Regions from separate parts of the Cutibacterium equinum genome, predicted to be linked through region 4. Evidence: riboswitches for the same ligand, from Rfam matches in the RefSeq annotation. Region 4 holds a riboswitch; each other region holds the start of a gene.
The links. Region 4 has a riboswitch for cobalamin ahead of O6R08_RS08750 (M13 family metallopeptidase). Riboswitches for the same ligand answer to the same signal wherever they lie in the genome.
Positions count from the first base shown of each region.

Region 1 (8,240 bases), 280 kb from region 4:
TTCCTGGTGCTCGGGGTTCTCGTCGGGTCGTTCACCTACAACCGCGGCGGCAAGGGCAAGGGCCGCTCACAGAACCCTGATGACGCCGGCTCCCTCTTCGACGACTGGGACCACTCACAGCGACACTGACACCGGGCAGCCCGGCACAGCAACGCCGGCGCCCAAGACGTGACCCGGATCAGGCCTCGGCGTCGGCAACGACCTGCAGAACCGACCGGCAACGCTCACGCAACGCCGAGACGACTCCGTCCGCGCACACATCCCCGACGAGAACCTCGTCCAGACAGACCGCCAGGGCACCGGAGGCCAGCCACCGACGCAGTGCGTAGGACCCGACTCCACCGCGCGGAACAAGGGCAACGCCAGGTGCCATGGCGGTGAGGATGTCGCCGTAACTGGCCGAGCCCATGTCGGCGGGGGCGACCTGGACGGCATCGGCACCGGCAGCCCACGCTGCGCGGACCTCGGTGGGCGTCAGGGCGTCGGGGGCAGACGGGATCCCGGCCTGCCGTAGGGCGTCAAGGAGTTCGGGTGTGGCGGCAACGGGAAGGGCGAAGGCGACCTTGTCGTCAACAAGTCCTTGAACGTCGTCGACGGTCATGACGCCGTGGACACCAATGACGGCGCGACGACGGTAAATCTTGAGCACCGCGCGACGGCGTTCGGCGTCGGCAACGGGGAGGGTGAAGGCACGGACCTTCTCCTGAATCATGACCTCGATCGGAGCCATGAGGTCCGACGAGGCGACGTCGGGGAGAACGGCGATGATCTTGGACGCCCTCACCTCGTCGGGGAACACCAGTCGTCCGTCGGTGGGGACGTCGATGGGACCAGGCTCGTCAACCTCTGCGCTCATGGATCACATCATGCCCCATCCTGGCGTCGGGGGTGAGGCCCGACCAGCTGAACCGTGGTGAGACCCAACCAGCCGAACCAGGGTGAGACCCCGACCAGCCGAACCAGGGTGAGACCCCGACCAACCAAATCCCTGCGCCGTGCATCCGATTCACCCCCTCTCCCCCTAGCTGCGCCAGTTGTGTCCCACCTGCGCCTCAAAAACCTGGCGCAGGTGGGACACAACTGGCGCAGCTGGAACCGGAGCGACGGTCGGTCGACGCAGGAGAACCCAGGTTGACGCAGGAGGACGCAGGTTAACCCGGGACAACTCGGAGGAACACAGGAGAACACAACCGGCACCGGTCACGTCCGAGCCCACCACTACATTGGAAGCCGTCCTGCCCGCCCCGACCCGAGGAGATACCGTGCGCCTGGCCGAAGCCCTTGACGACATGGTCGACGGCCGCGCACCCGTCACCACCGACCGTGGGGAGCGCGAACCGGGCTGGGACTCCCCCGGCGCCCGTCCCCTCGACCCCGACATGGCCCTAGACCACATCGAGCGGGCCGTTGCCCGTGACGGCATCTCCATGTACGAGCACCAGGAAGAGGCGATCCTGGAGATTCTGTCGGGCAACCACGTCATCGTCACCACCCCGACGGGGTCCGGGAAATCACTCATCGCCACCGCAGCACACTTCGCCTGCGTGGCCGCAGGTGGGCGCTCCTACTACACCGCCCCCATCAAGGCCCTCGTCAGCGAGAAGTTCTTCAGCCTGTGCGAAATCTTCGGAGCCGCCAATGTCGGCATGGTGACCGGCGACGCCTCGGTCAACGCTGACGCCCCCATCATCTGCTGTACCGCCGAGATCCTCGCCAACATTGCCCTGCGCGAAGGCCGTCACGCCCGCATCGACCAGGTCGTCATGGACGAGTTCCACTTCATCGGGGACCCCGATCGCGGCTGGGCCTGGCAGGTGCCGCTGTCGGAACTCCCCCAAGCCCAGCAGATCATCATGAGCGCCACCCTCGGCGACGTCACCGACCTGTCCGAGGCCCTGACGACCATTACCGGACGCCCCACCAGCGTCATCACCGGAGTCGTCCGACCCGTCCCGCTGCAGTACTCCTGGTCGATGCAGCCCGTTCACGAGGCCATTGAGGAACTCGTTGAGCAGCAGAAAGCCCCGGTTTACATCGTCCACCCCTCCCAGAAGCAGGCCCTGGAACGCGCCCAGTCCATGACGTCGATGAAGCTGGTGAGCACCGAGGAGCGTCACGCCATCGCCGCCGAGATCGCTGATTTCCGCTTCGCCAAGGGGTTCGGCTCGACGGTGCGCAAGTTCATCACCTCGGGCATCGGCGTCCACCACGCCGGGATGCTGCCGAAGTATCGACGCCTCGTCGAAACCCTCGCCCAGCAGGGCAAGCTCAAGGTCATCTGCGGTACCGACACCCTCGGTGTCGGGATCAATGTGCCGATCCGCACCGTCATGTTCACCTCCCTGACGAAGTTCGATGGCCGTCGCACCCGGGTACTGAAGTCCCGCGAGTTCCACCAGATTGCCGGTCGCGCTGGTCGCGCCGGGTTCGACACCGTCGGCTACGTCGTCGCCCAGGCACCCGAGCACGTCATCGCCAACGACAAGGCCCTTGCCAAGGCCGGGGACGACCCCAAGAAGCGTCGCAAGGTGCAGCGCGCCAAGCCCCCGGAGGGGTTCGTCAACTACTCCGAGGAGACCTTCACCAAGCTCATCGAGTCCACCCCGGAGACCCTGCACGCCCGGATGAAGATCACCGAGGCGATGCTGCTCAATCTGCTGCAGCGTGACGAGGACACCGCGCGGGCCGTCCAGCACCTGGTCGACGCCGCCACACCGGTCGTGGCCGAGCGTCGACGTCTCTACCGCCGCGCCGTGCAGATCGGCCTGTCCCTGCTGCGCTCCGAAGTCGTCCACCGCCTCCATGAACCGACCCCTGGTGGCCGCAAGTTCGCCATGAATGAGGCCCTGCAGGACGACTTTGCCCTCAACCAGCCTCTGTCAGCCTTCGCCAGCGAGGCCGTCGCAACCCTGGACCCGGAGTCCCCAACCCACGCCCTCGACGTCGTCAGCGTCATCGAGGCGACCCTTGACAATCCGATGACGGTCCTCATCGCCCAGCAGCACGCGGCTCGCGGCGAGGCCATCGCGCGCATGAAGGAGGACGGCTACGACTACGAGGACCGGATGGCCGCCGTCGAGGAGATCGAGTGGCCGCGTCCCCTCGAGGAGTCCCTCAACGCCTTGTTCGAGATTTTCGCTCCAAGCCACCCGTGGATTCCCGCCGACGCTCTGCAGCCCAAGTCGGTGGTGCGCGACATGTACGAACGCGCCATGACCTTCGGTGAGTTCTGCGCCCATTACAAGGTGCAACGCAGTGAGGGACTGGTGCTGCGCTACCTCACCGACGCCTACCGTGCGCTGCGTCAGACGGTGCCCGAGTCCGAGCGCACCGAGGAACTTGCCGACCTCATCTTCTGGCTGGGGGAGGTCGTCCGCTCCACCGACTCCTCCCTCATCGACGAGTGGGAGGAACTCACCCATCCCGTCGACGAGGAGCCTGAGGAGGTCCGTCCGGCGCGGACCTTCACCTCCAACCAGCGGGCCTTCACCGTCATGGTGCGCAATGCCATGTTCCGCAAGGTCATCCTGGCTGCCGACGACGACTTCGAGGCCCTCGGGGAACTCGAGCCTGACGGTTCTGCCATGACGACCAACGCCTGGGAGGACACCCTGGGCGACTACTGGGACGAGCATGACGAGATCAACGATGGCCCCGACGCCCGCGCACCGGGTCTGTTCATGATCGAGAAGGAGTCGGGACGCCGCGACAGCCGGATCTGGCTGGTTCGTCAGATCATCGACGATCCCGAAGGCAACCATGACTGGTCGATCACCGCAACCGTCGACCTCGACGAGTGCGACGAGGCCGAGGATCTGGTGTTGCGGACACGGGCTTTCAGCCGACTCGACTGACGGCTCCGTCCCCGGCCCACTCGACCGTCCGCCCCTCGCGCAGGGTCGCGGGGACGTCGACGATCCGCTGGTTGCTGCTTCCCCGCCACGGCAGGGTGAGAGTGCGGTGGGGCAGCTGGAAGGGCCCGTCGACGAGGACGTCCACCTGACCCAGCATCTGCGCCAACTCGTCACTATGGCGGGCCTGGCGCAGCAGGGCGTCCATGGTGAATCCGGACCACGCCCAGACGTCCCACCCCATCTGATGGGCGGCACGGGCCAACCTCGCGCACTCACCCGGTTGACGACTCGCCTCACCGCCTGACAGCGTCAATCCGCTGGCCAGCACTGACGACCTCATCGCAGAGATGATCTCCTTGACGTCAACCTCCTGGCCACCGCAGGGGTCCCAGGTGCCGGGATTCTGACACCCGGGACATTGCAGCGGGCACCCCTGCGCGAAGACCGTGAAGCGGATGCCGGGACCGTCGACGATCGACTCCGGCTCGATCCCGGCAACCCTCATCGGCGCGACCTCATCCGTGCTTGACCCGGTCGCGGACCTCGGCGCGTTTGGCGTCGTTGAATCGGTCCAGCCCGCCGACGAGGTAGCCCGTGATGCGGCGAATCCGATCGAAGGGCCCGGAATCCTCACCACGGCCGCACTGGGGGCACTCGTCGTCAATGATCCCGGTGTATCCGCACTGCGGATCCCGGTCGACCGGGTGGTTGATCGACCCGTACCCGATCCCGCTGGCAGCCATGTACCGCACGATCGCCTCGAAGGCGTCGACGTTGCGTGCTGGATCGCCTGCCAGTTCGACGTAGGAGATGTGGCCTCCGTTGGTGAAGGCGTGGTAGGGCGCCTCGATGCGAATCTTGTCCGCAGCGCCGATGCGGTACCAGACCGGCACGTGGAAACTGTTGGTGTAGTACTCCCGGTCAGTGACCCCCGGAATCTCCCCATAGCGCTGCCGGTCCATGCGCACGAACCGTCCCGACAGGCCCTCGGCGGGAGTGGCCAGGGCCGAGAAGTTCAATCCGGTGCGCTCAGCAGCCTCGTCCATCCGCTCACGCAGATGAGAGACGATCCGCAGGCCAAGCTGCTGGGCTTCCTCGGACTCGCCGTGATGAGAACCGATGAGGGCCGTCAGGGTCTCGGCCAGCCCGATGAACCCCACCGACAGGGTTCCGTGCTTGAGCACCTCGGCGACAGCGTCGTCAGCTCCCAGCCCCTCCGAGTCGATCCAGACCCCCTGCCCCATGAGGAAGGGGAAATTGCGCACCAGCTTGTGGGACTGGATCTTGAGCCGGTCAAGAAGCTGGTCAATGACGAGGTCGATCATCTGGTCAAATGAGGTGAAGAAGGCATCGACGTCGTGGTCGGCCTCGATGGCCAGCCTCGGCAGGTTGATCGAGGTGAAGGACAGATTTCCGCGTCCCCAGGTCTGTGCCCGCGAGGGGTCGTGGACGTTCGACATGACCCGGGTGCGGCAGCCCATGTAGGCGATCTCGGTCTCGGGGTGACCGGGCCGGTAGTACTCGGCGTTGAACGGGGCGTCCTGGAAGGAGAAGTTCGGGAACAGACGTTTGGCGCTCACCCGGCAGGCCAACCGGAACAGGTCGTGGTTGGGGTCACCGTCGTCGAGGTTGACCCCCTTGCACACCCGGAAGATCTGGATCGGGAAGATCGCGGTCTCCCCGCCACCCAGTCCAGCCTCGGTGGCCTCCAGCAGGCAGCGCATCACCATCCGCGCCTCCGGGCTGGTGTCGGTGCCGTAATTGATCGACGAGAACGGGGTCTGGGCTCCGGCCCGCGAGTTCATGGTGTTGAGGTTGGCGATGAGGGCTTCCATCGCCTGAGAGGTCTGACGACGAGTTTCCTCGACGGCCTGACGACGGATCCTCTCGGCAACACGGTCGGTGTCGTCAACGAGCCCGGCGAACAGGTGCGCCACCTGCTCCCTCTCCTGGGCCAGCGCGGCAGCATCTGGTTCCAGCACCCACCCAGACGCCGCCGAACGCACCTCGTCGAGACGGTCCGCGTCACCTCCAAGCACCTCAAATGTCCTTGTCAGCCCGGTTTGGGCAGCCTTGACGAAGGTCTTGGCAACACCTGGAGCCATGTCCCGGTCAAAGTTGGGCACTGCCTGGCCACCGTGCTGGTCATTCTGGTTGGACTGGATGGCGATGCAGGCCAGGGCGGCATAGGAGCCGATGGATTGCGGGGTTCGCAGCACACCGTGGCCGGTGGAGAAACCGTGCTCGAACAGATCGGTGAGGTTGATCTGGCAGCAGGTGGTCGTCAGGGTGAGGAAGTCGAGGTCGTGGATGTGAATGTCCCCGTCGCGATGGGCGGCAGCGTGGGCCGGGTCGAGTACCTCCAGCAGGTTGAACTGTTTGGCCGACTCGGTTCCGTAACGCAGCATCGACCCCATCGCGGAGTTGCCGTCGACGTTGGCGTTCTCCCGCTTGGCGTCAGCCTCCTCGGCCGATGCGAACGTGATCTCGCGCAGGGTGCGCATGAGGGCCGACTGCTGGTCACGAGCGACGGTGCGACGCTGACGGTAGAGGATGTAGGCCTTGGCGACGTCGTCATGCCCCTGGTTCATGAGGGCCTTTTCGACGAGGTCTTGGATGTCCTCGACGTCAGGGGTGTTCTCACCCCTCTCACTCAGTCGGGACAGCACCTCGAGGGCGACCTCGGAGGCCAATAGTTCGGGACCCTCAACCCCGCAGGCGACGAAGGCCTTACGGACGGCCTCGACGATCTTCGTCGAGTCGAATCCAATGACTCGCCCGTCCCTCTTGCGGATCGACGTTGGCACTGCTCGCTGCTGGCTGGTGGACGTGGGGTGGAAGGACGCGGAATGAAGGGTCGTCGACATGCTCTCTCCTCGAAGCAGCGCACGAGTGGAGCAGGTTCACCCCAAGACGTCCCGCGCGCCTGTTGTCGTACCGGGTCGCTGACCCGGGTCCTGGCAGGTCTTCGGACTTCAGGGCTCTCCGTCGTCAGACGGGTTCCTACCAAGCGATGCTTCCCAGCCGGATGGCCAGTGCGTGTGTCGCCGTCGTTCCCTGTCACCGCTGCGGGGCAGTTCCGGTTTCCCACCGGATTCCCTCTTTCCTCCCATCACCGCCGGATGCCGGGAAACCCCTACATCTGGTGTCTGGCGATGGGAACCAGCACAAGATGAAGGGTATACGCAGTTCGGGTCATGGGCACACTCGCCCCCCGCAATTCATCGTCGTCGCCCCTGGCCCGCCATGATGGCCCTTCATATCCCACAGCCGGCTGGCATCCTGGACACAAGGAAAGGACACACCTCATGGAGATCACCAGCACGTCCATCACCGAAGGCCAGCCGATCGACCTGGCCTACGCCCACGCCGATGCGGGCGGCAAGAACGTCAGCCCCCAGCTGAGCTGGACCCCCGGCCCAGATGGCACCAAGTCCTACGCGATCACCATTTACGACCCTGATGCCCCGACCGGATCCGGTTTCTGGCATTGGATCCTCGCCGACATCCCGGCCGACGTCACCTCCCTCGACGAGGGCGGCCCACTTCCCGCTGGGGTGCGCGAGTGGAGCAATGATTACCAGGAGGACGGGTACTCCGGCGCCTGTCCGCCTCCCGGACCGGCCCACCGCTACATCCACACCGTTCATGCCATGCCCAGCGAACATCTCGACATTCCTGACGATGCCGCCAATGTCCAGGTGCGCTTTGCCATCCACACCACGCAGTTGGATTCCGCGTCGATCACCGGAACCTTCCAGCAGTCCTGACGATCACTGGGGCGCCTGACCGGCCTCCCGCCAACGGGAACGGAACAGGTGCCGTCGACGACGTGTCGGCGGCACCTGCTTGACTGGCGTCGTGAAGCTTCGGCAGACCTTGCTCACCCTCCTCGTCACCCTCGGCCTGATGACGATGCCGCTTGCTGCCCGGGCGGAGCCATCAATCCCCACCCCGACGACCACGAGCACCAGCTACGCCAGCGAATCCGCCGAGTCGCCCACACCTGTGGCCCCCATCACTCCTGGAGCAGGGATGGGCTGGGACTCAGACCCGGTGTCGTCACAACAGGCATCCCAGATGGAGTGCGCCTCCGTGATGTTCGTCGGCGTCCGCGGCTCGGGAGAAACCCCTCCCTACGGCACCACCATCACGTCGATCCGCGACGCTCTGGCCCAGAAGTGGAAGAACAAGGGAACCGTCCGTCAGGTCTACCTGGACTATCCGGCGGCCGACCCTCACACCTTGCAAGACGCATCCTTGAGCGGTCTGCTCTTCGACGCCACCATGCCGTCGACCGAATACTTCGACTCGGCGGCTCTGGGAGCCACGAAACTCACCGCCCTCCTCAACGCCGAGAAGAAACAGTGCCCCGACGAGTGGGTC
Region 1 covers NZ_CP115668.1:2,196,674-2,204,913, forward strand. The annotation lists gene O6R08_RS09970 (hypothetical protein) at 1-129, shown strand, start outside; gene O6R08_RS09975 (bifunctional 4-hydroxy-2-oxoglutarate aldolase/2-dehydro-3-deoxy-phosphogluconate aldolase) at 179-856, opposite strand; gene O6R08_RS09980 (DEAD/DEAH box helicase) at 1,263-3,854, shown strand; gene nrdG (anaerobic ribonucleoside-triphosphate reductase activating protein) at 3,838-4,359, opposite strand; gene O6R08_RS09990 (anaerobic ribonucleoside triphosphate reductase) at 4,370-6,721, opposite strand; cobalamin riboswitch at 6,797-6,999, opposite strand; gene O6R08_RS09995 (YbhB/YbcL family Raf kinase inhibitor-like protein) at 7,163-7,624, shown strand; gene O6R08_RS10000 (cutinase family protein) at 7,890-8,240, shown strand, end outside.
Region 1: linked by a shared signal. The riboswitch ahead of O6R08_RS09990 (anaerobic ribonucleoside triphosphate reductase) and the one ahead of O6R08_RS08750 (M13 family metallopeptidase) in region 4 are both predicted to bind cobalamin.

Region 2 (8,240 bases), 1.0 Mb from region 4:
TCGACTCGGTGCGCGGAATCTGTCCCAGCACCGGGATGCCGAGACGGTCGAGGCCACGGACGATCTCGGCACCGTGGCGGGGCGAGGCGACCCGGTTGAGGATCGCACCGGCGATGGTGACACTCGGGTCAAAGGTCGCCAGACCTGCCACCACCGCGGCGTGGGTGAGGGAGGCGTGGGCGGTGTCGACGACGACGACCACCGGGGTCCGAGTCGTCGTGGCGATCTCGGCGCTGGACCCGCGCCCAGTGCCGAGCTGGCCGTCGAACAGCCCCATCACCCCCTCGATGACCGCGACGTCGGCCGGGTCGGGGGTGAGGAAACCGTGGGCCAGCAGCGGAGCCATGAGCTCCTCACCGCACATCACCGAGTCCAGGTTGCGACCCGGACGACCGCTGGCCATCGAGTGGTAACCCGGATCGATGTAGTCCGGGCCGACCTTGAACGGCGCCACCGTACGGCCACTGGCACGCAGGGCTGCCATGAGACCGGTCGCCACGGTCGTCTTGCCACCTCCCGAGGCCGGGGCGGCAATGAGGATTCGGGGAAGATGCATCACCACTCGATTCCTGCCTGGCCGCGCTGTCCGGCGTCGAAGGGGTGGGTGATCTTGGTCATCTCGGTGACGAGGTCAGCGGCCTCGACGAGCGCAGCCGGGGCGTGACGACCCGTGATGACGACGTGCTGGGTTCCAGGGCGATTGACGAGGGTGTCGACGACCTCCTCGACGTCGAGCCATCCCCAGTGGAGCGGATAGGTGAACTCGTCAAGAAGGTAGAAGTCCATGGCCTGGTTCGCCAGCAGTTCGCAGACGTGCCGCCATCCCTCGCGAGCAGCAGCCTCAGGATTCTCTGCGGCGTCGAAGGATCGTGCCCAGGACCATCCGGTCCCCATGACCTCCCACACCACAGGCCCACCAACGCCGGTCTCCTCGTGCAGTTTCCCGAGAGCCTGCAGGGCGTCCTGCTCACCGACATGCCACCGTCCAGATTTCACGAACTGAAACACGCCGACTCGCCATCCCTGGTTCCAGGCGCGCAGGGCGGTACCCATGGCCGCTGTGGTCTTGCCTTTGCCCTCACCGGTATTGACCGCCAAGATCGGCCGCAACCGTCGCTGTCTGGTGGACAGCCCGTCGTCTGGTGTGGCACCACTGCGCGCCTGCGGCATGAACGACCTCCTTGCGGGTCCGCGCCCGTCAGGCCACGGCTTTTCCGTGACCTGACCCGCCGGATCGACCTGGCTTGCGCTGAGGCGCTCACAGTGGCGGGACCGCTTCGGATTCACACCGAATTCCTCCCTGCGAGTCTGCGTCGATTCTGTCACATCTGGGTGGCAGCCCTCACCGCGCCATCGGGTCAGTCGTCAAGGTTCGGGTGCTCCCTACACCCCTTGGTGTCCCCACCACCACCTAGGCTTCCCACATGACCCATGATCCTGACGCCACCCTCCTCGGACGCACGCCTGGCCTCGACGAGAAGCACTTCGCCCATGACGGGCTCATCACCAAACACCCGGTGAGGGCCGTCGCCCTGGCAGCCCTGCGCCCCATGCCGGACCAACTGCTGTGGGACCTGGGCACCGGAGCCGGATCAATCGCGGTGGAATGGTGCCGCACTGATCCGACCTGTCGAGCCGTCGGGGTGGAGCGCAAGGCAGAACGGGCCGCCAATGCCCGCACGAATGCCGCAGAGCTCACGCTGCCGGGCCAGTTCGAGGTCATCGACGCCGACCTGACCCGAGGTCTCCCGGAGGGACTGCCCGACCCGGACGCCATCTTCATCGGCGGCGGCGCGACGGAGACCCTCGTCAACCAGTGTCGGGCCCGTCTGCCCATCGGGGGACGACTCGTCGTCCATGGGGTGACAATGGAGGCCGAGATGCTCGTGGAAGCCTTGCACCGGGATCTGGGCGGTGACCTCATGAGGTTTAGCGTCGAGACCGCCGACAGCATCGGTCGGCTGCGAGGCTGGAAACCCGCCCGCACCGTCGTGGCGTGGACCTGGCAGCGCGCTGAGTGACGGCGTCAGCGCGGAGTGCTCGCAGACCGGTGTGACAACAACTCGACGACCTCGTTCATCGTCCGGGGACGTTCATCCATGCCAAGACGCCGGGCCAACTCGAGGGTCCACGGCAGGTGCAGATGAGCCCTCTCCACGACGGGCACGTCTGCGAGCAATTCGTCGATCGGCCCCTGCCGTACTCCCCCGTCAACGACGATGAGGGCCTCGTCAGCCCAAGCCAGTGCCAGGTCGACGTCGTGGGTGGCCATCGCCACCGTCGTGCCGTGGTCTCGCAGCCGGTCCAGGGCCGCCAGCATCCTGGTGACTCCGACCGGGTCGAGTCCGGCTGTGGGCTCGTCAAGGAGAAGGAGATCCGGGCGCATGGCGACGGCACCGGCGACGGCGATCCTCTTGCGCTCGCCGTAGGAGAGCTGGTGTGTGGCACGTTCGGCAAGATGGCTGGCCCCGAGCAGTTGCAGGGCCTCAGTGACGCGTTCGCGCACCTCGTCCACGTCTAGCCCCATGTTCATCGGGCCGAAGGAGACGTCCTGACTCACGTCAGCGCTGAACAGCTGGTCGTCGGGGTCCTGGAGGACCAGCTGGACCGCCCGGCGGTGCTCACGAAGCTGGCGGCGCCCGTGCCCGAGCACCGTGTCACCCCTCTTGATCTTGCCCTTGATGGGTTTGAGGGAGCCCGACAGGCAGCGCATCAGCGTCGTCTTGCCTGACCCGTTCGCTCCCAGGATTGCCACGCGAACTCCGGCGTGGAAGGAGACGTTGACGTCAGTGAGCACCATGGGCCGGCCAGGGTGGGTGGCGTACAGGTGCTCGGTCGACAGCAGGACCTCGTCACTCATCTGAGCATCCTTCCGGTCGTCGTCCAACTGATCGCCCAGAGGCCAGCGATGACGAGAACAACAATGATCTTGAACCGCGCCGATCCGACGCGTGTGACGGGCAGGGTCACCAAGGCAGACTCAAATCCTCGATTGACCAGGCCGTCGTTGAGGCGATTGGCCCGTGTCCAGGCGCGAATGCCCACCGAACCCAGCAAAGCAGCCGTGTTGTTCATGCGCCGGTTGAACCCGCCGAATCTGCCTGCCGGGGTGTTACCAAGGCGGGCACGCTGAGCTTCACTGGCGCTGACCATGGTGTCGAGCAGCACGAAGATGAGCCGGTAGGTCAGGGATGCGATCTCGAGTAGCGGATCGGGAATGTGGAACTTCCGCAGCCAGGTGAGCAGATCGACCATGGGGGTGGTGACGGCCAGCACCATGACGGTGAGGGTGCCGCAGATACCGTGTTCCATCAAGGACATCGCCTGGGCGGTGGAGACCGGACCGATGCTGAACACCCCGGCGTGCCACCAGACTGTTCCCTCCGGGCTGGAACCCACGCTGATGAGGACCGAAATCGCCCCGATGACGAGGAAGACGATCGGAGCAGCCATGGCTTGCCACAGCACTCTCCTCCGGATGCGTGCCGGGCCAAGGATGACGATCAGGCTGACGATCCCAGCCAGCAGCGACCCGGGCCAGATGCCAGAACCCACCACCGGGCTCACCCACGACGAGGCCTCCATTGGCGGGGTGCACAGAGAGGTGAGGAGGAGGGCCGTCGACAAAGCGACCTTCTCACCGACCGGACGACGCCGCCAGGGAGAGTCCCAGGCGGCGTCGTCGAGAGAGGTGATCGTCATGACTTGGCGGAGGCAGCGGCTTCCGACGAGGTGACGGCGGCCTCGGGCACGTCGTCGACACTGTGCAGGTCGGAGGCGTTCTCGGCCTCCTCACGGCCTTTCTTCCTTCCGGCCATACGACCCAGGGCGTAGCCAGCAACACCGGCACCCAGAGCTGCCTGCATGGCGAACAGACCAGACTCGACCTCACCGGAGTTCGGCTCGAAGACTGGCTTGATCCACTCCTCGGCGCCGGCCTCCTCGGCTGCGGTGGCGGCAGCGTCATCGGTTCCCCCGAATCCCTCGCCGTCATCGGTGGTCTTCTTGGCACCGAGGATCATGCTGGTGACGAACAGGGCAATCAGAAGGACGATGATGACCGGGGTCACCCATGGGCTCTTGCCGGTCAGCGAAGTGTCCTGGCGGGTCTTGGTAACGGTGTTCTCAGGCATGGGCCACCTCCGGGCTGCCAGCGAGGACACCGAGCTGCTGGAGCTGCGGGGCGGCGACCTTGGCAAGGAATCGGAACAGCAGGATTCCGAGCAGCCCCTCAGCGAGAGCCAGCGGGATCTGGGTCCAGGCGAAAATGGTCAGGAACTTGCCGACGGCTCCCCAGAAACCACCGGTCGGATCCGGGAAAGCAAAGGCGAGCTGGAAGCTGGTCACGACATAGGTGACGAAATCGGAGAAGACCATGCACAGGAAAATGGCCAAAGCATCCGGGCCATGACATTTCTTGGTGAGTTTGTAACAGCCGTAGCCGGCCCAGGGTCCGACGATGGCCATCGAGAACGTGTTGGCACCCAGAGTCGACATGCCGCCGTGAGCCAGCAGCAGGGCCTGGAAGATCAACACGATCATCCCCAGGAAGGCCATGACTGGTGGTTTGAACAGAGCTGCACCGACGCCAGTTCCCGTCGGGTGGGAGGACGAGCCGGTAACGCTGGGCAGCTTGATGGCGGAGAGAACGAAGGTGAAGGCGCCGGCAGTGGCGAGCAGGAGCTTGTTCTCCGGGTGCTCCTTGACCTCCTTGACGACTCGGTAGCCGCCGTGAATCACGAATGGCGCAGCAGCTGCGTACCACACTGCGCACTGGGCTGGCGAGAGAATCCCCTCAGCGATATGCATGAGGCGTCATCTCCTTTCTCGGGAATCGCGTCCCGTCCTGGAAAGGCCTGATGTGCGTAGTAGATCTGACTTTCGATCCGCAAAGGGTCGTTCACAGTGGCGCGTCCGTGCCGGCATTTCCCGGCTTCAACCACGCCATCAGGGCGTTGTTGAGTTTTCCAGCAGCCAGTGAAACACAGCCGTTTCGGGGTTGCATCGAAGGTTTGGCTAACCATCGTCACGGGCTCTGTCAGCGGCGTGCGTAGTGTTAGCATCCCGATGAGTCGTCATTACCCCAAGTCATCGTCAGGAGCACAGCTGTGGCCCACGAGTATGTCAATAACGGATCCGACATTTACCGCGAGTCCTTCCGCATCATTCGCTCCGAGGCGAATCTGGATCGCTTCCCAGCCGACGTCGAGGGAGTCGTCGTTCGGATGATCCACGCTGCCGCCGACCCTGCGATCGCTGACGACATCGCCTTCACCCCCGGCGTGGTGACGGCGGCTCGTCAGGCCCTGCACGCGGGGGCACCGATTCTGTGTGATTCCTCCATGACGGCCACCGGAATCATCCGATCCCGTCTCCCCCGCGACAACGAGACGATCTGTTACATCAAGGATCCCCGCCTGGCCAACATCGCCAAGGCCAAGAACATGACGAAGACCTGCGCGGCAGTGGATCTGTGGGCTGAGGAAGGCAAACTCGACGGGGCCATCGTCGCCATCGGCAACGCCCCCACTGCCTTGTTCCGCGTGCTCGAGGTGTGCGAGGAGACCGGGGCTCGTCCGGCTGCTGTCGTCGGCATCCCCGTTGGATTCGTCGGCGCAGCCGAGTCCAAACAGGCCCTCGTCGATTCCACGCTGGGCCTGGAGTACCTCACCTTGCTGGGACGACGCGGCGGCTCGGCAATCGCAGTGGCAGCCGTCAACGCCATTGCCTCCACCGACGAGCTGACGAACACTCACCGCTGACGGTCGTCGGACGCTGACGGCCACCGTCCCCTGACAGCCGCCGGGCACAGCAGGTCATCGGCCCCGGCAGGACCTCACCCCCAGAGGGCGTCACCCTCCCATGTGCCCAAGGACACCACCGGGACGACCTGACCGGAGATGACCGATCCCTCATGGGGAACCCGCGGCAGGTTCGTCGGGGCGGCCAGGGTCATCGGAATCGAGGTGTCACCGACGATCCGATACCAGTCGACACCGGTGAGCGCATTGGTGCGTTTCTCGACCCGCTTGCACACCATCGTCATCTCGGCGACGGCACTGGCCTGCCCCCGAGTGGCACGGCCGGCGTTGATCTCCATGAGCCACGGGCTGAGCAGGGTTCCGGCCGCGAATTGCAAATCCCCGGAACCACCCAGGGACCCCTCGTGGGAGCGACCGTACTCCTCCTCGGACTCGAAGACCCGCAGCATCTGGTTGGCGACAGCTCCCACCCGCAGGTGCTCGACGAAACGCGGGGTGTCGTCACCAGGTTCGGGGCACAACGGCACCTCAACCGGGTCGTCCACATTGGCCAGGAAACGCGCCAGGTGTTTGCGGTTCGTGGCCGGCAACTTGAGCACCGACTCCCCGGTGAGCATGGACGCCAGGCTGGCGGGGGAATAGACGTCAACCAGTGCCACCGTCGGGCTGAACCGCACCAGATCGGCAGGGTGAGTCGTCGGGGCGACGAGGGAGGCCATCGTCTCGATCTCGTCGTGACCCTTCTGCTTCATGAGGGCCAGCCGCGCTCCGGACGGATCGGTGTAAGCGGCCAGCAGGTCAAACCCACCGACGTCCTCCACTCCGACGGCTCCAGCCTCGGCCGCGGAATTGACGAGGACATCGAGGTCGGGGGCATCGAAGCCCAGGGCATGCAGGTCGTGGGAGATCACCCGACGATGATAGGCGGGAAAGCCCCAAATCGTCATCGTCGGGAAATCGTCCTCGTCATGAGTCAGCCCTGCAGGGCCCGCAGTACCTCGTCTCGCAGCTTGGCCGAGCGACGCGGGGTGCGGTCGCCGACGACGCTGACCGTCATGCCGCCAGCCCTCTGTGTGGCCGGGGTGAAGGCCGAACCCTTCCGTCCTTTGTCACCGCGCACACAGAAGATGCCGCGCTTGTCAGCCTCCTCGGCCACCACAGCGTTGACCTCGGGATCATTGGTGAGAGCCTGGACGAACCATGCGCCGTCGAGGTCGTCGACCTTGAAGGCACGACGCTCCAGGTGCACCAAACCCTTGCGCGACATCCGGGTGAGCTGGATGCCGGAGTTCGGAGCGACGACGTGGACCTCGGCCCCGGCCTCGAGCAGCCTCACGACGCGACGCTCGGCGACATGCCCGGCACCGACAACCAGCACCTTGCGGCCCTGTAGACGCAGACCCGTCATGTAGACCGGGGCTCCCTCTCCCAGCCCAACCTCGTCGAGGGGTTCACGATAGCGATCGACGACGACATCGGCGACCTCGTCACAGTCACCGATGACCGGGGCGATGCGGATCTCGACTCCGGGGTGGCTGTCCTGCCAGGCCTCAACCTGCTCGGTCATCCACACGTGCAGCAGACCGGGGAAGAGGAAGTTGCCCTGGACGACGATCTGGTCGGCGCCCTGGGCAGCCAAGGCGGAGAGGGCCTCGGGGACCGACGGACGGGTCACCTGGATGAAGGCAGGCTCGACTCGATCGAGGTCGTTCTCCTCCCAGAACATCCTCGTCAGGGTGTAGTGGGATGCGTTGGCGTCGGGGACGAGGGCTCCGCGTCCCACCAGCACCACTGCGGTGTCGCGGGATCGCCATTCCTCGCGTCCCTCACCGCCCGCAAGGGTCTCAGCGAGACGCCGGTTGAGGGCTGAGCGCATCCGCACGTCGGGCAGCAGCGGGGCGGAGTACATGACTCGGGCGTCCCCACGGCCCTCGTCGATGGCCTCTGGAATGTCGTCACGGACGTGACCACCCGTGTTGAACATCAACGGGACGACGACGGCAGCTGGCTCATCGTCACCGTCAGCACCCTCAGGTACCTGTGGAGCTTGGGCGACGGCGGCACGGACGGCCTCCGGGATGCCGGGCTCGGCAAGCTCGACGAACCCCAGCTCGACCGGGATACCGGGTAGCTTGCCGGCGATACGCTCGGCCAGGGCGCGACATTCGGCCACGCCGGATTCGTCACGGGTGCCATGGGCGGCGATGACCAGCGGGGTCCCGCTGGCGAGTGGATCGGTCATGATGACTCCTTCGTCTCGATGTTCTTGCCGGACCCCGGCATGCGGGTCGAATGGACCGGGGGTTTGGAGAGGTAGGTTTCCTCGTCGGCCTTGGGCAGGTCCTTGTGCGTGTAGTTCTTGCGAACCTCCCCGGAGACGCGACCGTCCATCCAGTGGTAGTCACGCGGGGTGACCATGAGTCGTCGCCCGTCCCCGGAGCTCACATACTTGGTCGTCGTCGAACCCACGACGACAAG
Region 2 covers NZ_CP115668.1:420,175-428,414, reverse strand. The annotation lists gene O6R08_RS01925 (cobyrinate a,c-diamide synthase) at 1-556, opposite strand, end outside; gene cobO (cob(I)yrinic acid a,c-diamide adenosyltransferase) at 556-1,170, opposite strand; adenosylcobalamin (AdoCbl) riboswitch at 1,201-1,324, opposite strand; gene cbiT (precorrin-6Y C5,15-methyltransferase (decarboxylating) subunit CbiT) at 1,425-2,021, shown strand; gene O6R08_RS01910 (energy-coupling factor ABC transporter ATP-binding protein) at 2,027-2,860, opposite strand; gene cbiQ (cobalt ECF transporter T component CbiQ) at 2,857-3,702, opposite strand; gene O6R08_RS01900 (energy-coupling factor ABC transporter substrate-binding protein) at 3,699-4,133, opposite strand; gene O6R08_RS01895 (energy-coupling factor ABC transporter permease) at 4,126-4,809, opposite strand; gene O6R08_RS01890 (precorrin-8X methylmutase) at 5,109-5,762, shown strand; gene O6R08_RS01885 (VOC family protein) at 5,837-6,673, opposite strand; gene O6R08_RS01880 (CbiX/SirB N-terminal domain-containing protein) at 6,736-8,004, opposite strand; gene cobJ (precorrin-3B C(17)-methyltransferase) at 8,001-8,240, opposite strand, start outside.
Region 2: linked by a shared signal. The riboswitch ahead of cobO (cob(I)yrinic acid a,c-diamide adenosyltransferase) and the one ahead of O6R08_RS08750 (M13 family metallopeptidase) in region 4 are both predicted to bind cobalamin.

Region 3 (8,240 bases), 230 kb from region 4:
AGACCATCAATCGAGGCGTTGGTCGCCATCGCTGCGGTGACCAGCTCCACGGATGCCACACCCCAGTGCCGGTCGACGGGGCCAGCCTTGATCTCGACGGCCTGCATCCTGCCATAGGGCACGATGACCATCTCCCGGAACCACGGCCCGGAGCGAATGCACAGGTCGCTTCCCCGTTCGCACCAGCCCATCGCAGCCACGACGGCCGGCATCCGCGAAAACCGCCATCCGGTGAGGACCAAGCCAACTACGGCGGCGATGACACCAGCCCACCAGGTCACGAAGATTCCCAGCACGACGGCGAGAATGACTGTCTGGATGCCCCAGGTCAGGCAGACCATGAGCCTCTTGACGGTCACGAATTGCGGGGATACCGGGTGCCATTCGCCTCCTGGCGGGCTGAAGAGATCGTCCACGGCACGCAACATTAACAAGGGGTGATGCTAGTCCCAAGGCATACTTTGGCGCTGGTGTCGCGACGTACTGTGGTCGCGAATCCGCGACGAGGGCCGTTGCGGCGCCCTGCAGCCTTGGCGACCGCTACCGCTGGCTTGTCGGCGGTGCGACGGGGCAGCATGTGAAGGTAATAGGTCGTCTTGACTCCCATGCGCCATGCAGCGGTGTAGAGGTCCTCCATGTCACCGACCGACCGGGACGCCAGGTAGATGTTTCGGCTGATGGCCTGGTCCACCCACTTCTGGGCCCGGGCAGCCACGTTGAGGTAGGCCATCGGGTCGAGGGTGGAGGAGGTGCCGTATACACGTCGCAGTGAGGCCGGGATGGCGTCGATCTGACTGGGATCGCCCTGGTGACGCAGCACTTCCTCGCGCACCTTCTCCCACAGCCCGAGCTTCTTGAGGTCGGCCACGAGGTTGGGGTTGACCTCGAGGAACGTCCCGTCCGAGCTCGTTCGGGAGAACACGTGGGACACTTGCGGGTCCAGGCCCGGGGTCGTGCCGGCAACCAGGCCAATCGACGCCGTTGGGGCGATGGCCATGACGGTGGCATTGCGCATCCCTTGGCTCACCTTGGCGCGCAGCCCGTCCCAGTCCATCCGCGTCGTCCGGTCGACGTCAACGGGTATGCCACGGTCATGCTCGAGGACGGTCAGGGTGTCGACCGGGACCATTCCCTTCGACCAGCCGGAGCCCTCGAACATCGGGTACGAGCCACGCTCGACGGCCAGGTCAACAGAGGTGTCGATGGCGTGCCAACTGATGAACTCGATCACCCGGTCGACGATCTCGCAGGCCTCGGGGGAGTCATAGGGCACCCGCACCTGCTCGAGCATGTCCGTCAGCCCCATGACGCCCAGGCCGATGGCCCGGTTCTCCAGATTGGAACGCTCGGCCTGGGGCACCGCCGAGGCAGTGATGTCGACGAGGTTGTCCAGGTGACGTACCGCCAGGCGAGTGGTGGCGGCCAGTTGCTGCCAGTCCATGCGACGTTTCCCCCGCGGACCGACGAGGTGCCCGGCGAGGTTCACCGAAGCCAGATTGCACACCGAGGTGTGGTCGCGATCCTGGGGAAGGCAGATCTCGGTGCACAGATTCGAGGAGTGAATCGTCCCGGTGTTGTTGTTCAACGCACGGGTGTTGACGCTGTCCTTCCATGTCAGCCACGGGTGGGACGTCGTCTGCAGGCTCACCAGGATGGCCCGGAACTGCTCGCGGGCGGTGGTGCGATGGAACCGCGTGATCGCCCCGGCCTCGGCCTGCTCGATGTAGTGGGCGTACCGCTTCGAGAAGGCCGACCCGGTCAGCTCGGTGAGATCGGGGGTCTCGGCGGGGTCGAAGAGGTACCAGTCCTCGTCCTTGGCGACCCGCTTCATGAACTCGTCGGAGATCCACACCGCAGTGTCGGCGTTGCGGGTGCGTCGGTAAGGATCACCGGAGTCGCGCCGCAGATCGAGGAACTGCGGGAAATCCATGTGCCAGTTCTCCATGTAGAAGCACAGCGAGCCGAGTTTCTCCCCGTCCCGCGAGACTGCCTGCAGCGTCGAATCGATGGTGTGCATGACAGGGATCGGCCCAGTCGAGGCGGTGTTGCCGGAGCGAAGCGGTGACCCCTCGCAGCGCAGATCCGACATCGAAACGCCCATGCCGCCGGTGCCCTTGGTGATCCACATGACGTCACGGATCGTCCGAGCGATGTGCTCGAGGTCATCCTCGGTGCGCATGACGAAGCAGGTGGACAGCTGACCAGCCGGGGTTCCCGCGTTGACGAGGGTCGATTCGGCCGCGAGGTGACGCAGGTTGCTCATCGAGTCATACAAGGCCAGCGCCGAGGAGGTCGGATCATCCTCGGTCAGGCTGAGCCCCATCGCCACGCGCATCCAGAAGTACTGAGGCACCTCCAATGCCTGATTGTCGGTGCGCAAGAGGTAACGGTTGACGATGGTGCGCACGGCGGTGAAGTTGAGGAGGTCGTCACGAGTCGGGTCGATGGCGTCCGCCAGGGCGTCAAGGTCAAAGACCTGGCCCAGACGCTGGTCGAGGTGACCGCCGGAGACGAGACTGTTGATCGTGCTCGGGAAGCAGAGACGGTGCAGATCGCGCACCCGATCCGGGGCGACGTCACCCACGATGTCATGGGTGTTGCCGAAGACCTCCTTGTACAGCTTCTTGACCGCGATACGGCTTGCGATGGTGTCAAAGGCCGGGTCGTCCTTGGCATTGCCCAGGGCTACCTGAATGACGGCCTCGTCCAGGGCATCGGTGGTGATGCCGTCGAACAGGGTGATCTCCACCTCAGCCTGCAGCAGGGTTGCCCGGGCGACGGCGTCGTCCAGCCCACGGGCTGAATCCATGATGGATGCGGCGACTTCGTTGCCGTCGTAGGGGGCCAGGGATCCGTCGCGTTTGCGGACGCGGATGGTTGAAATGGGGTCGGCGCTCATTGCAATTCCTCCGTGCGATGCCGTAGGCACGCGACCGGGCGGAATGCGGCGGGGACACTGGTCCCCATGAACGCTGCGATACTTCCCGCGAGATCGCGAACCGGGCCCCGCGGTTGCGGGACCACACCTGGCAGGTCTTCGGACTCACGAGCACTTTTTGCCTACTGGCCGTCGCTTCCCATGCCGAAGCACAGTGCGTGATGACGGCGGTCGTTCTCGTACACCGCTGCGGGGCAGCTCCGGATTCTCACCGGATTCCCTCTTGGCCCGTGCGAACACGGGAACCATGTGCACTGGTCACTATATGAACGCTGATCAAGGACAGTCAACGCATGTTGTGGGGAGTCCGACGTTGGTAGGCTTGCGCCATGACGGTCCCGGACGACTGGCGGATTGGTGATGCTGAGCGCGCTCGGGCAACGGACATCCTCGACAATGCGTGGGTCGAGGGAAAGCTCACGCGCGATGAACATGACGAACGCGTCGAGGCTGCTTTGCAGGCCCGCACCTATGGCGATCTGGGCGGGTTGCTCTCTGACCTGGGCGCGACGGTCGAGAACATTGCCCTGCCCGCTGTGGGCCATCAGGGAGACCCCGTGCGCGTCGCTCCCGGCCCGGATACCGACCGCATGATCTGCATCATGAGCGACACGGTCTGGGCCTCTGGACGAACGATGGCCAAGCACACCAACGTCATCGGCATCATGGGGGATCCGTGCTTCGACCTGACGTCCATGTCGTGGGCAAGTCGTCACATCACCATCGATCTGACGATCTTCATGTGCGACGCGACTCTCCTGGTACCCGACGGGGTGCGCATCGAGGACTCGATGTCGCACGTTCTCGGAGAAGTCAAGGTCCTCGGACTCTCCCAGCCAGGCCCCGATGCCCCGGTCCTCACCTTGAGCGGGACGAACATCCTCAGTGACGTCGTCATCTTCGGCCCTGGATCCAAGAAGTTCGCAAAGCACAAAAAGAGATGGAATCGCTGACGTTCGTCGGCCCGGTCCGCTCACAAGGGTCATTCCAAGGGGGACAGGGCCGTCACCGTGACAATCCATTGCTTGTTGACGAGGATCAGCGCCAGGCTCCTCGGAACCTCGCCGGATGCCACGGGGCGTCCTCGTTGGGAACACCCAGCTCGTGAGCGGCGCGCAACGGCCAATTGGTGTCACGCAGGGCTGCTCGACCGACCATGACGGCGTCGGCGCTGCCGTCTTCGACCAGCTTCTCGGCCAGCTCTGCGGTCCAGATCATGCCGACGGTGGCGGTGGGAATCCCTGCCTCGGCGCGTATCCGTGCCGCCAGATCAGCCTGGTAGGCCGGGGCGACGGGGATGGGTGCCGATGAGTTACCACCCGAGGAAGCGTCCAGCAGGTCGACGCCGGCCTCGGCAAAACGACGCGACAATTCGACGGAGTCCTCGACCTGCCAGCCGTCGTCTCGCCAGTCAGTGACCGACAGGCGCGCCAGCAGGGGCATGTCGTCGGGGATGGCGCCGCGTACAACCCGCGCGACCTCCAAAGGCAGACGGACACGTCCGTCGAAGTCACCTCCCCAGCCGTCGGTGCGGGTGTTGGACAGCGGTGAGTAGAACTGGTGCAGCAGGTAACCGTGGGCGCTGTGAATCTCGACGGCGTCGAACCCGGCTTCCACGGCTCGCGCTGCAGCGGTGCGGAAGTCGTCGATGACCTTCGCGATGCCGTCCTCGTCCAGGGCTGCCACGGGCAGGCCGACGTACTGCTTTCCGTCAGCCGGTGCGTCAGTCGGGCCGACCGGAATCCAGCCGCCCCGTTCGGGAGGCACCACAGCACCGTGGAATCCTGGCCACCACTTCTCGGTGGAAGCCTTACGGCCAGCGTGGCCCAACTGCACGGCGATCGTGCCGCCCAGTTGGTGAACAGCATCGGTGACGGTGCGCCACGCCGCTATCTGGTTGTCATTCCACAACCCGGTGTCATAAGGGCTGATGCGCCCTTCCGGGCTCACTGCGGTGGCCTCGGCGACGATGAGGCCGAAGCCACCCACAGCGAAGGAGCCGTAGTGAACCAGATGCCAGGTGCCCGGGATCCCATCCTGGGACTCCACTGCGTACTGGCACATGGGTGGCAACCAGACTCGGTTGCGCACCGTCAATCCACGAAGGGTGAGGGGCTGGAAGAGCAGCGGTGACGTCATGACTCCATGACATCACGCTGCTCAACCCTCACGGGCCTCACGGATGAAAGTGATAGTTCGGAGTCCACTCGCGCACGGACGTCACCTGGACCGCCGTCTTGGGGTAGGGGTCCGCCTCGAGCAGATGGTCGAGGGCTGCACGGTCAGGGACGGTGTAGATGAGTACCGCTCCGCTGCCGTCGGCCAGTGGGCCAGCGTTGACGAGTTGGCCACGCTCGAGCATCCTGTCAAGGTTCACGAGGTGGGCCGGACGTGCCGCCATGCGCTCTTCGGAATGGGCGGGGTCGTAATGGGTTTCGACGATGAAAACTGCCATGGCCCAATGCTATTGGGGCGTGGGCCAGGACTGAAGGGTCGACAAGGCGCCAGAAATCCACACCCCGGGCGTCACGGCGGGCAATACGCAGCACACCTCACTTGCCGAGGTGGTATCAGGGCTTGTCAGACTGTGATTCAGGGGACGGTGACGGCAAACGTGCGCGGTCTTGCACGGCAGCGGGAACATTGACCGCCCAAGGTTTTGACAACGGTTCAGCCGACGGTGCACCTGCCGGTCGACACCGGGTGGTTGTCGCTGGGCCCAACAGCGCGAATGAACGCGCGGGTCTGGTTGTTCGTCAGCGCGTACCCGGTCTGCGGCTGGCTGGTGGACCTGCCGAAGATCGTGCCGGCGACCTTGCCGTCGGTCGTCAGTAGCGGCCCACCCGAGTTGCCCGGACGCACCGTGGCACGCAGTGAGAGAATCTCGCGCACGACGGTGCCGGTGCCGTAGATGTTCTCGCCGCGGGCCTGGATCGACGGACCCACGGTCGCGGCTCCCAAGGTGTACCCACCATCCAGCGGGAATCCTGCCACGACCGCCGCGTCACCGTTGTTGACGGTCGAGGCCATCGTCAAGGCCGGGGCATCAAGATTCGGAACCGCCAACACCGCCAGATCTACGTCCGGGTCATAGGCGATGACGCTGGCCTGCAGTCGAGCCCCAGTCCCGCCCACCTGCACGGTGACGCCGTCGGACCCCGCGACGACGTGGGCATTCGTCACCACCCGGTGAGGGGAGCTCACCCATCCAGTGCCCTCGGAGGCCCGATCACACTGCGGGGCGCGCGACCTCACCTTGACGATCGATGTGGCTGCCCGCCGCACCGCCTCGGTGGTGACAGCATCGTCGTCGGGGGCCGGCCCCGGCGGCAGCAGGTTGGGGGTGTCGCCGGCAAAGACCTTCGGGAAGGCGTCGGCCGCCTGCCCGACCAGTCGGGTGGCAGCGTCGTTGACCTGTTCCGGGATGACGCGGTTGGTCTGAGTGACGATGGATGACTCGTCGATGGCCCAGGCCCACGACGGTGGCAGGACGGGTGCCAGAGCTGTCGCGGCCACCGTGATGACCAGGGCACTCGCGATGACGTGGAGCACCGCGCCGCCCACACTGTCCACAGTGTCCAACCGCGCTGAGGTGGAGGCATTCCGGAGGCGTCGGGCGATGGTCAGGCAGACGCCCTCGATGATTTTGGCGACGACGAGGATGATGCACGCCCGCGCCGCTCCTTCCGCCAGCCAGGTCCAGTTCTCGTCGAAGAATGCCTCGGCAACGATGCCGGAGATCCACAGACCGGCCCACAGCCCGAGAACCAATCCGGCGACGCTGACCACTGCGACGATGGCTCCGCGCTTCCACCCGGTCATGGCACGCCCGGCGAGGTACACCACGAGAATGGTGTCGAGCACGTTGGACATGGTTCTCCCGTCTGAGGGTCACAGATGACGTGGGAAATACGGCACCTCAATGGTGCCTTCAAAACAGTTCGCAACCAACTTCGGGGCCGTGGTCACATCCGACTTCGCGGAATTCAGGGTTGTTGGTAGCTTGGCGTCATGGGTCAGCACGATGGCGGGAGCGGGGCCATGCCCGCTTGTGACGCGGATTGTGTCCACGACGATCTCGTCATCCTGCTCGACGAGGACGGCAACCACATCGGGACCGCTCCCCGAGCGACCGTTCACAGCCAGCACACCCCACGCCACCTCGCCTTTTCCTGCCATGTCCTGGACGTTGGCGGGCGAGTGCTGCTGACCCGACGGGCCCTGACGAAGGTGGCATGGCCAGGGGTGTGGACGAACACCTGTTGCGGGCATCCGCGGGTCGGCGAGACGATCATCGACGCGGCGATGCGTCGCACCCATCAGGAACTGGGCCTGGACCTTGATCCGCGTCGGATGCGTGTTGTCCTGCCTGACTTCTCCTACCGCGCCACGGATCCTCGCGGCATCGTCGAGGATGAGCTGTGTCCGGTCGTCGTCGCCCAGTTGTCCCTTCCTGAGGAACTTGCCGAACTCAATCCTGACCCTGACGAGGTCGAGGAGATCGCCTGGGTCGGCTGGCAGGACATGTATGGCCTGGCGAAATCGATGCCGGCCCTGCTGAGCCCCTGGGCCGTTGAGCAGATGCTCGATCTCGGTCCGGAACTGCCCGTCGTGCGCTGAGCGTCGATGTCTCACGGCATCGTTGAGGGTTGTCCACCGGCCTCGACGTCTGCTGTGGGAACGACACCGATGTGTTTTCCCCAGCCACGGGGGTTTTCCACAAGAAGCCTGTGGAAAACCCCCGTGGCTGGGATTGGTGACATGTGGATGAACATGCCGAGACGAAGGATCCACCAGGTGGAATTAGTGGACTCAAGAAGACCACAATGATGCTGACGGGGTAGAGGAGGGTTGCTCATGGTCTCGCGAGGCAAGGCTGTCAAGACCGCCATCGCTGGCGTTGTTGGCGTGGCCGTTGTCGGGGTGTCGGTGGCCGCCGCGTGGCCCTCGGACCTGGGACTGAAAGCCGTCCCCGACCATCAGCATGTCGTCTCCAAGTCCACGTCCAAGCCCACCTCCGCCGTGTGGCCGGCGTCTTGGTCCCGTTCCACCGCACCAAACCCCGTCATCACGCAGTCCTCCGCCCCTGCCGTCACAGCACCCGTCGCTCCGACGAATGCGCCAACCCCGAGCCCGTCGGTGTCAAAGGTCGCCCAGCCGACCGGGGTCCTGCTGTCGAAACCTCTCAATGGTCCTGTCACGTCGCCATTCGGCATGAGATTCCACCCCATCCTTCACGTCTGGAAGCTGCACACTGGCGTCGATTTCGGAGCCCCGTGTGGCACCCCGGTGGGGGCGTCCG
Region 3 covers NZ_CP115668.1:2,143,871-2,152,110, reverse strand. The annotation lists gene O6R08_RS09795 (PH domain-containing protein) at 1-191, opposite strand, end outside; gene O6R08_RS09785 (ribonucleoside-diphosphate reductase subunit alpha) at 428-2,899, opposite strand; cobalamin riboswitch at 3,012-3,203, opposite strand; gene O6R08_RS09780 (DUF1707 SHOCT-like domain-containing protein) at 3,268-3,891, shown strand; gene O6R08_RS09775 (NADH:flavin oxidoreductase/NADH oxidase) at 3,977-5,077, opposite strand; gene O6R08_RS09770 (YciI family protein) at 5,115-5,393, opposite strand; gene O6R08_RS09765 (MarP family serine protease) at 5,609-6,811, opposite strand; gene O6R08_RS09760 (hypothetical protein) at 6,830-7,117, opposite strand; gene idi (isopentenyl-diphosphate Delta-isomerase) at 7,022-7,558, shown strand; gene O6R08_RS09750 (M23 family metallopeptidase) at 7,796-8,240, shown strand, end outside.
Region 3: linked by a shared signal. The riboswitch ahead of O6R08_RS09785 (ribonucleoside-diphosphate reductase subunit alpha) and the one ahead of O6R08_RS08750 (M13 family metallopeptidase) in region 4 are both predicted to bind cobalamin.

Region 4 (6,013 bases):
GCGCCCGTGTTACCCCATTTCCTCACCGGAACGCTTTTCACGAAGGAGCGAGACGTGACCATACAAACGACGACGAGGCATAGGCGAGTGCTGGGCACACATCGAGCCCACCTTCGTGTCACTGATGACAATGACACCAGTGACACTCTCACCTTCCCCCTCAAGGCCACCCACGATGACACAGGACACACCCGCAACCCCCACGCCACCACGAAGGCACCGCGATGACCACCCACGACAGCACAACCGAAGAGCAATACCGCCGCGCGCCTACTGATGGCCTCGTCATTGGCGCCATTGTCGGAGCACTTTGGGCATTGATAATTCTTGCAAGTCGAATATTTTCATGGGATCAATTAGAGCTTATTGCCGCCTTGGGCGGGAAGAAGTATGTCTTGGTCACGTCGCTGATATTCCCAGCGACTGGATGGCTCACTGGACTATGGCAAAAGGCTGCAATATCTCGATACCATGGAACGCACTATAAACTCAGAGTCAAAGCTATTACCGCTGTCATGGCAATGCTTTGCGGCGTGATTCTGTGTTGCAAAACTGATTATTGTGAAGGCTTTGAAGGCTTTCCGGAAGCCAAGGAGGAGATCGTCTACATTTCTGTTGCGGCTGTGGTGTTCTTGTTGGCAGGTTGGATTCTTGGTGCGGCAAGTGTGGCTTGGAGGGGCGATAAATATTTCCGTGTCGAGATGGGTGTCATCGCAACCATCACCCTATTTATATCTACTATAGCATGGTATTTTGTAGCCGGCGCGATAAATTTCGTGTTTTTCTTTGAGTTTTGACGGGTGTGGGTATTGCACGGCGCTGTTGTGATTAGAGCGTATATTCATATGACGTGGTGGGGATTGATGCCCAGGTGGCCTGGGGACGCCGGTGGGATTCCGGCGCTGTCCCGCTGCCGTGTCCATGCCGGAAGGCGTGGACGTCGGAATACCAGCCGCATCGAAGATAGGTTCTTGGTTCCGTCGCGGGATTGCGGATCAACGCCGACATGTCACGCTCGTGTTGCCCCGTTTCCTCGCCGGAACGCTTCCACAGAGGAGCAAGGCAAGGCAGTGGAATCGACCACGACAGTATCGGAGACGCCTGCGACCCCCACACCACCACGAAGGCACCGCGATGCCGCCTCATACAGAAAAGGTCATGACGTCATGGCCCCCGCTATTGTGGGATCATGACGTCAATCTCACTGTTCAGTGACCTCGACCCGAGCATTGCCGCCGGTCAGGACTTCTACCGACATGTCAACGGCACCTGGATCGACCAGGCAGTCATTCCCGACGACCGCGCCGGTGACGGCCCGTTCTACCAGCTCGACGACGAGTCTCGCGAGGCCGTCCACCACATCCTTGAGGACTTGGTGGACGGCAAGGGCGAGGACATCCGCGACAAGGCGACCGAGCACGAGGTGGAGGTCGCCGTCGAGCTCTACCGCCGCTATATGGACGTCGACGCCGTCGAGAAGGCCGGGGCTGAGCCGCTGCGTCCTCTCTTTGCTGAGATCGACGCCATCTCCAGCGTCGTCGACCTGGTGACCTTCCTCGGCAAGGCCGAACGGCGGGGCATCACGGGACTGTTCGACGCTGGCGCCGAGTCCGACCCCGGCGACCCCACCCGCGAGGTGATGTGGATCGCCCAGGCCGGGATCGGTCTGCCTGACGAGGCCTACTACCGCGACGAGGACAAGGCCGAGATTCGCGACGCCTACCTGCGTCACATCCAGGCGTCCTTCGAGCTGGCCGGCTTCCCTGACGCCGAGCAAGCTGCCCGCACCGTCATGGACTTGGAGACCCAGATCGCCTCCCACCACTGGGACCGCGTCCGCTGCCGTGACTTGCAGGCCTCCTACAACCCGACCACCTTCGCCGAGTTCGACGAGGCTCACCCCGGCCTGCACCTGGAGGTCTGGCGCAGCACCGCCGACATGCCGATGACGGTCGTCACGAACCTCATCAACGCTGAGCCGTCCTTCTTCGACGGCGTAGAGACCCTCCTCACCGACGAGCGCATCGACCAATGGCGCACCTGGGCCACGTGGCAGGTCATTCGCTCCTACTCGGAGGTCCTCAGCTCCGACTTCGTCGAGCGCGACTTCGATTTCTACGGCCGCACTCTCAACGGCACCCCGGCCCTGCGTCCGCGCTGGAAGCGGGCTGTCGATTTCGTGCAGTCGGCCATGGGAGAGGCGATCGGCAAGATGTACGTTGCCCGTCACTTCCCGCCGGCCTCCAAACAGCGAATGGACGAGCTCGTCACCAACATCCTGGCCGCCTACCGGGAGTCCATCAGCCAGCTGGACTGGATGGGTGAGGACACCCGCAAGGAGGCTCTGGAAAAGCTGGCGAACTTCCGACCCAAGATCGGCTACCCGGATTCCTGGCGTGACTTCTCCGGCCTGCAGGTCGGCCCGGGCAACCTTGTCGACGCCGTTCAGGATGTCGTCTCCTTCGTCGTGGACCACACCATCGAGAAACTCGGCAAGCCGGTCGACCCCGACGAGTGGATGATGTTCCCCCAGACGGTCAACGCCTACTACCACCCGCTGCGCAACGAGATCGTCTTCCCTGCGGCGATCCTGCAGCCGCCGTTCTTCCATCCGGACGTCGACGACGCCGTCAACTACGGCGGTATCGGCTCTGTCATTGGTCACGAGATCGGTCACGGCTTCGACGACCAGGGCTCGACCTGCGACGGCAAGGGTCTGCTGCGTGACTGGTGGACTGCCGAGGATCGCGCCGCCTTCGAGGAGCGCACCAAGGGTCTGGTCGACCAGTACAACGAGTTGGTGCCCAAGCAGCTGGGCCCCGACGGCCCCCACGTCAACGGCGAGTTGACCATCGGTGAGAACATCGGTGACCTTGGCGGTGCCGGCATCGCCTTCAAGGCCCTTCAGATTTCCTTCGACGGAAATGAGCCAGAACCCATCGACGGCCTGACCTGGCAGCAGAGGTTCTTCCTGTCCTACGCCTCGATCTGGCGCGGGGTTCTGCGCGACGAGGCTGTCCGTCGCCGGATCGCCACCGACCCGCACTCCCCCAGCGAGTTCCGCTGCAACCAGATCGTGCGCAACATCGACGCCTTCCACGAAGCCTTCGGTGTGACCGAAGACGATGAGATGTGGCTGGACCCCGACAAGCGAGTCACCATCTGGTGATGACGAAGCCCCTGGTGAGGGATGCCCCCGAGTTCGGCTGACTCGGGGGCATCCCCCGTCTCCACGTCACTGTGAGCGCAACAGCTCGTAGGGTTTGTGTGATCTCACCGAGGCAACAGTGCGCGGCAGGCACCCCAGAGGCACCCCGACGACAAGGAGAAGCGGGAACCACGCACCCTGCTTCAGCACATCGGGCAATGGCACCAAGGTCATCGCCACCGGCCCCAGGTGCACACCGGCGGCCGTCAATGCCATCGCTGCACCACACAGCACCAGTCCCACAACAACGATGGCCAGCGCCATCACCACGCCCAGCAGAAAAGCCTCCATTTCAAGGCAGCCGAGAATCCACTCTCCGGAACGGCCGAACGCCTTGAACACAGCAATCTGAGAACCGCGCTGGCGAGAAATCGTCGAACCAACACTCACGCCAAGCACCAACGCCGACAAGCAGATGACGACGATGAGGACGATCTGCATCCGCTGAGTATCAGAGGTCATCTGATCGGCATATCCGACCACATCGGCCTGACTGGTTGCAGCAAACCCTGCCTGGCTCAACTGCCGATGGACATCCGCGACGTGGGCACGTGAATCTGCCTCGACATAGGCCCTCGAAACGCCCTGCTTGTCAAAGGCTTGCGGAGACATCCCTGCGTTGGCGGCCTCCCACTTCTTGGCGTCCTCAACATTGATGTAGACCGTGTCGGGACCGTCATTGTTCGGACGGCTGGAGTCATAAAGGCCAACAACCTTGAGTTTCGTCGGGACGGCCTCAGCTTCCGACGCTTTCGTCTTGCGCTGATAGGAGACGTTGATCGTCGTCCCCAACAAGGCTTTGAGGTCACGGCCATTCACAGCGTCGGGAACAATGACCTCCCCGGACCGCAACGGCCTTGTGCGACCGTCAAAGGCCACGGTGACCGGTGGCACGTCGGGGATCTGTGCCGTGGCCCACACGATCTGCGGCAGACCATTGTCGTCATCGCAGAGCAGCCCGGCCTGCGACCACTCGTAAAACCCGGCCACATGGTTCATGGCCATGATCTGCTGACGAGCTGCGGCGTCAATCGGACCGTTGGAACCACGCCCAGAACTGTCGACGACGACGTAGTTGAGCCTCTTGCCGACATCGGCAGCGTCGATCTGGTCACGCACATGTCCTGCGACGATGGTGTTCATCGCCAAGACGCATCCCCCCAACAATGCCAGGATGACGATGAACCAGCGTTGTCGAGGCAGACTGGAGCGTCGTAGAGACACCCAGGCGTGACGCGGCGCTGACATGCTCATCGTGTTGCCTCCACCTCGACGCTCAGGTGTGGCAAGTCAGTCGGTTGGTGCGAGGCCATGATGATGGTTCCTCCGTCGTCCAGATACTTCTGAAGCAGTTGTTCCACGGCCAACCGATTGTCGTCGTCGAGAGATGCCATCGGCTCATCGGCGAGCAGCACTGCGGGTTGGGACGCCAACGCCCGAACCACAGCCACACGCTGCTGCTGTCCGCCGGACAAGGTGTTGGCCTGCTGATCGGACAGGTCTGCCATGCCGCAGGACATGAGTAGCCGGCTCGCCACCTCGGGATCGGCACAGAGCGCAGCATTCTCGAAAACCGTCAGGTACGGCGTGAGGAAAGGGTATTGGAACGCGTATGCCACCAGATCAGCACGTCGGGCGTCGCTGGGGTCCAGGTCATCGCCATCGTGAGTGATGGTGATGTGCCCGCTGGAAACGGGTAGCAGGCCACCAATCATCGCCATCATGGTCGATTTTCCCTGTCCAGATGCTCCCTTGATGAGACACGCCTGGCCTGCCTCGACAGTCGCATCGGCGCAATGAATCGTGCAGCCTCCACGCGCAGAATCCCCCGAGGGGAATGTCTTGGTCACTCCTTGCCACGAAATCGTCATGTCACCACGCCCAATTGCCGGAGTACCTCAGTAGGTAGGCCGATTCGATACTGCACTTGTCCTTGACCGGTTCTCCACCGTATATCGTTGCCGGGCCGAGGTCTTTTCGCGGACATGGTGCACCAGAGAGTCTGTCGCCGATGCGCTGCAAATCAGAGCGAGGCAATGCGGAAACGGTGGTCGCGGCTGACAAGGCCGTCGCGATGGTCGTACTCGGGCCGGTGTAGGTGCCGACATGGCGCAAATACCCGTCCGAGATCGCCTTCCACCCCGATTTCTCGACGTCCTCAGCGTTGACGAACACGTCAGCATTGGCCAGCGCCTGCATCGCCCAGCGAGCGTCCTCGGAGGATGCCGTGTAGTCGGTCACCGTGACCTTCCACGGTGTGAGGCACACCCCTGCGTTGGACAGGCCGATCTCCCGCCTCATCCTCGCGATCGGTAGGTCCGTCTTCACCGTCTTCTTCGTGATGCAGCCCTTCGGCAGGCGAGTGCGCTTGTCGACTTCGGATTTCTCCTTGTCGGACAACGCGTGAAGGGACTTCAGGGATGACGCCGCCATGAGTTGGGTGATGTGGGTCTGCCGGTTGCGTCCGCCTTTGAGCAGGTAGGGGCGCAACGCCGCGACGAGATGATCGTGAGCGTAGCCGTCGTCGTCAGGTAACTCGTGACCATCCATGAGCCGCAGGTACTCATATGTACTCTTGAGCGTCCCATTGGCCGACGCTGCCGCTGGCTCGCGAATGAGAGAGTTAGCGGGGCTGAGGACCGCCCCGAGGTCATCGACAACGGGTGCCTGCGGATCATCGTGCCGAGAGCAGGCAGTAGGCACAAGCAGCATCACCGCTGCCATGCCCGCCAGGAATCGCTGAAAAGACATCGTCTAAAACGATATGCCCCACCAGGCCCACCTTGACAAGGCCCCCGCATGATG
Region 4 covers NZ_CP115668.1:1,915,845-1,921,857, forward strand. The annotation lists gene O6R08_RS08745 (hypothetical protein) at 225-797, shown strand; cobalamin riboswitch at 835-971, shown strand; gene O6R08_RS08750 (M13 family metallopeptidase) at 1,190-3,169, shown strand; gene O6R08_RS08755 (ABC transporter permease family protein) at 3,236-4,462, opposite strand; gene O6R08_RS08760 (ATP-binding cassette domain-containing protein) at 4,459-5,079, opposite strand; gene O6R08_RS08765 (hypothetical protein) at 5,081-5,959, opposite strand.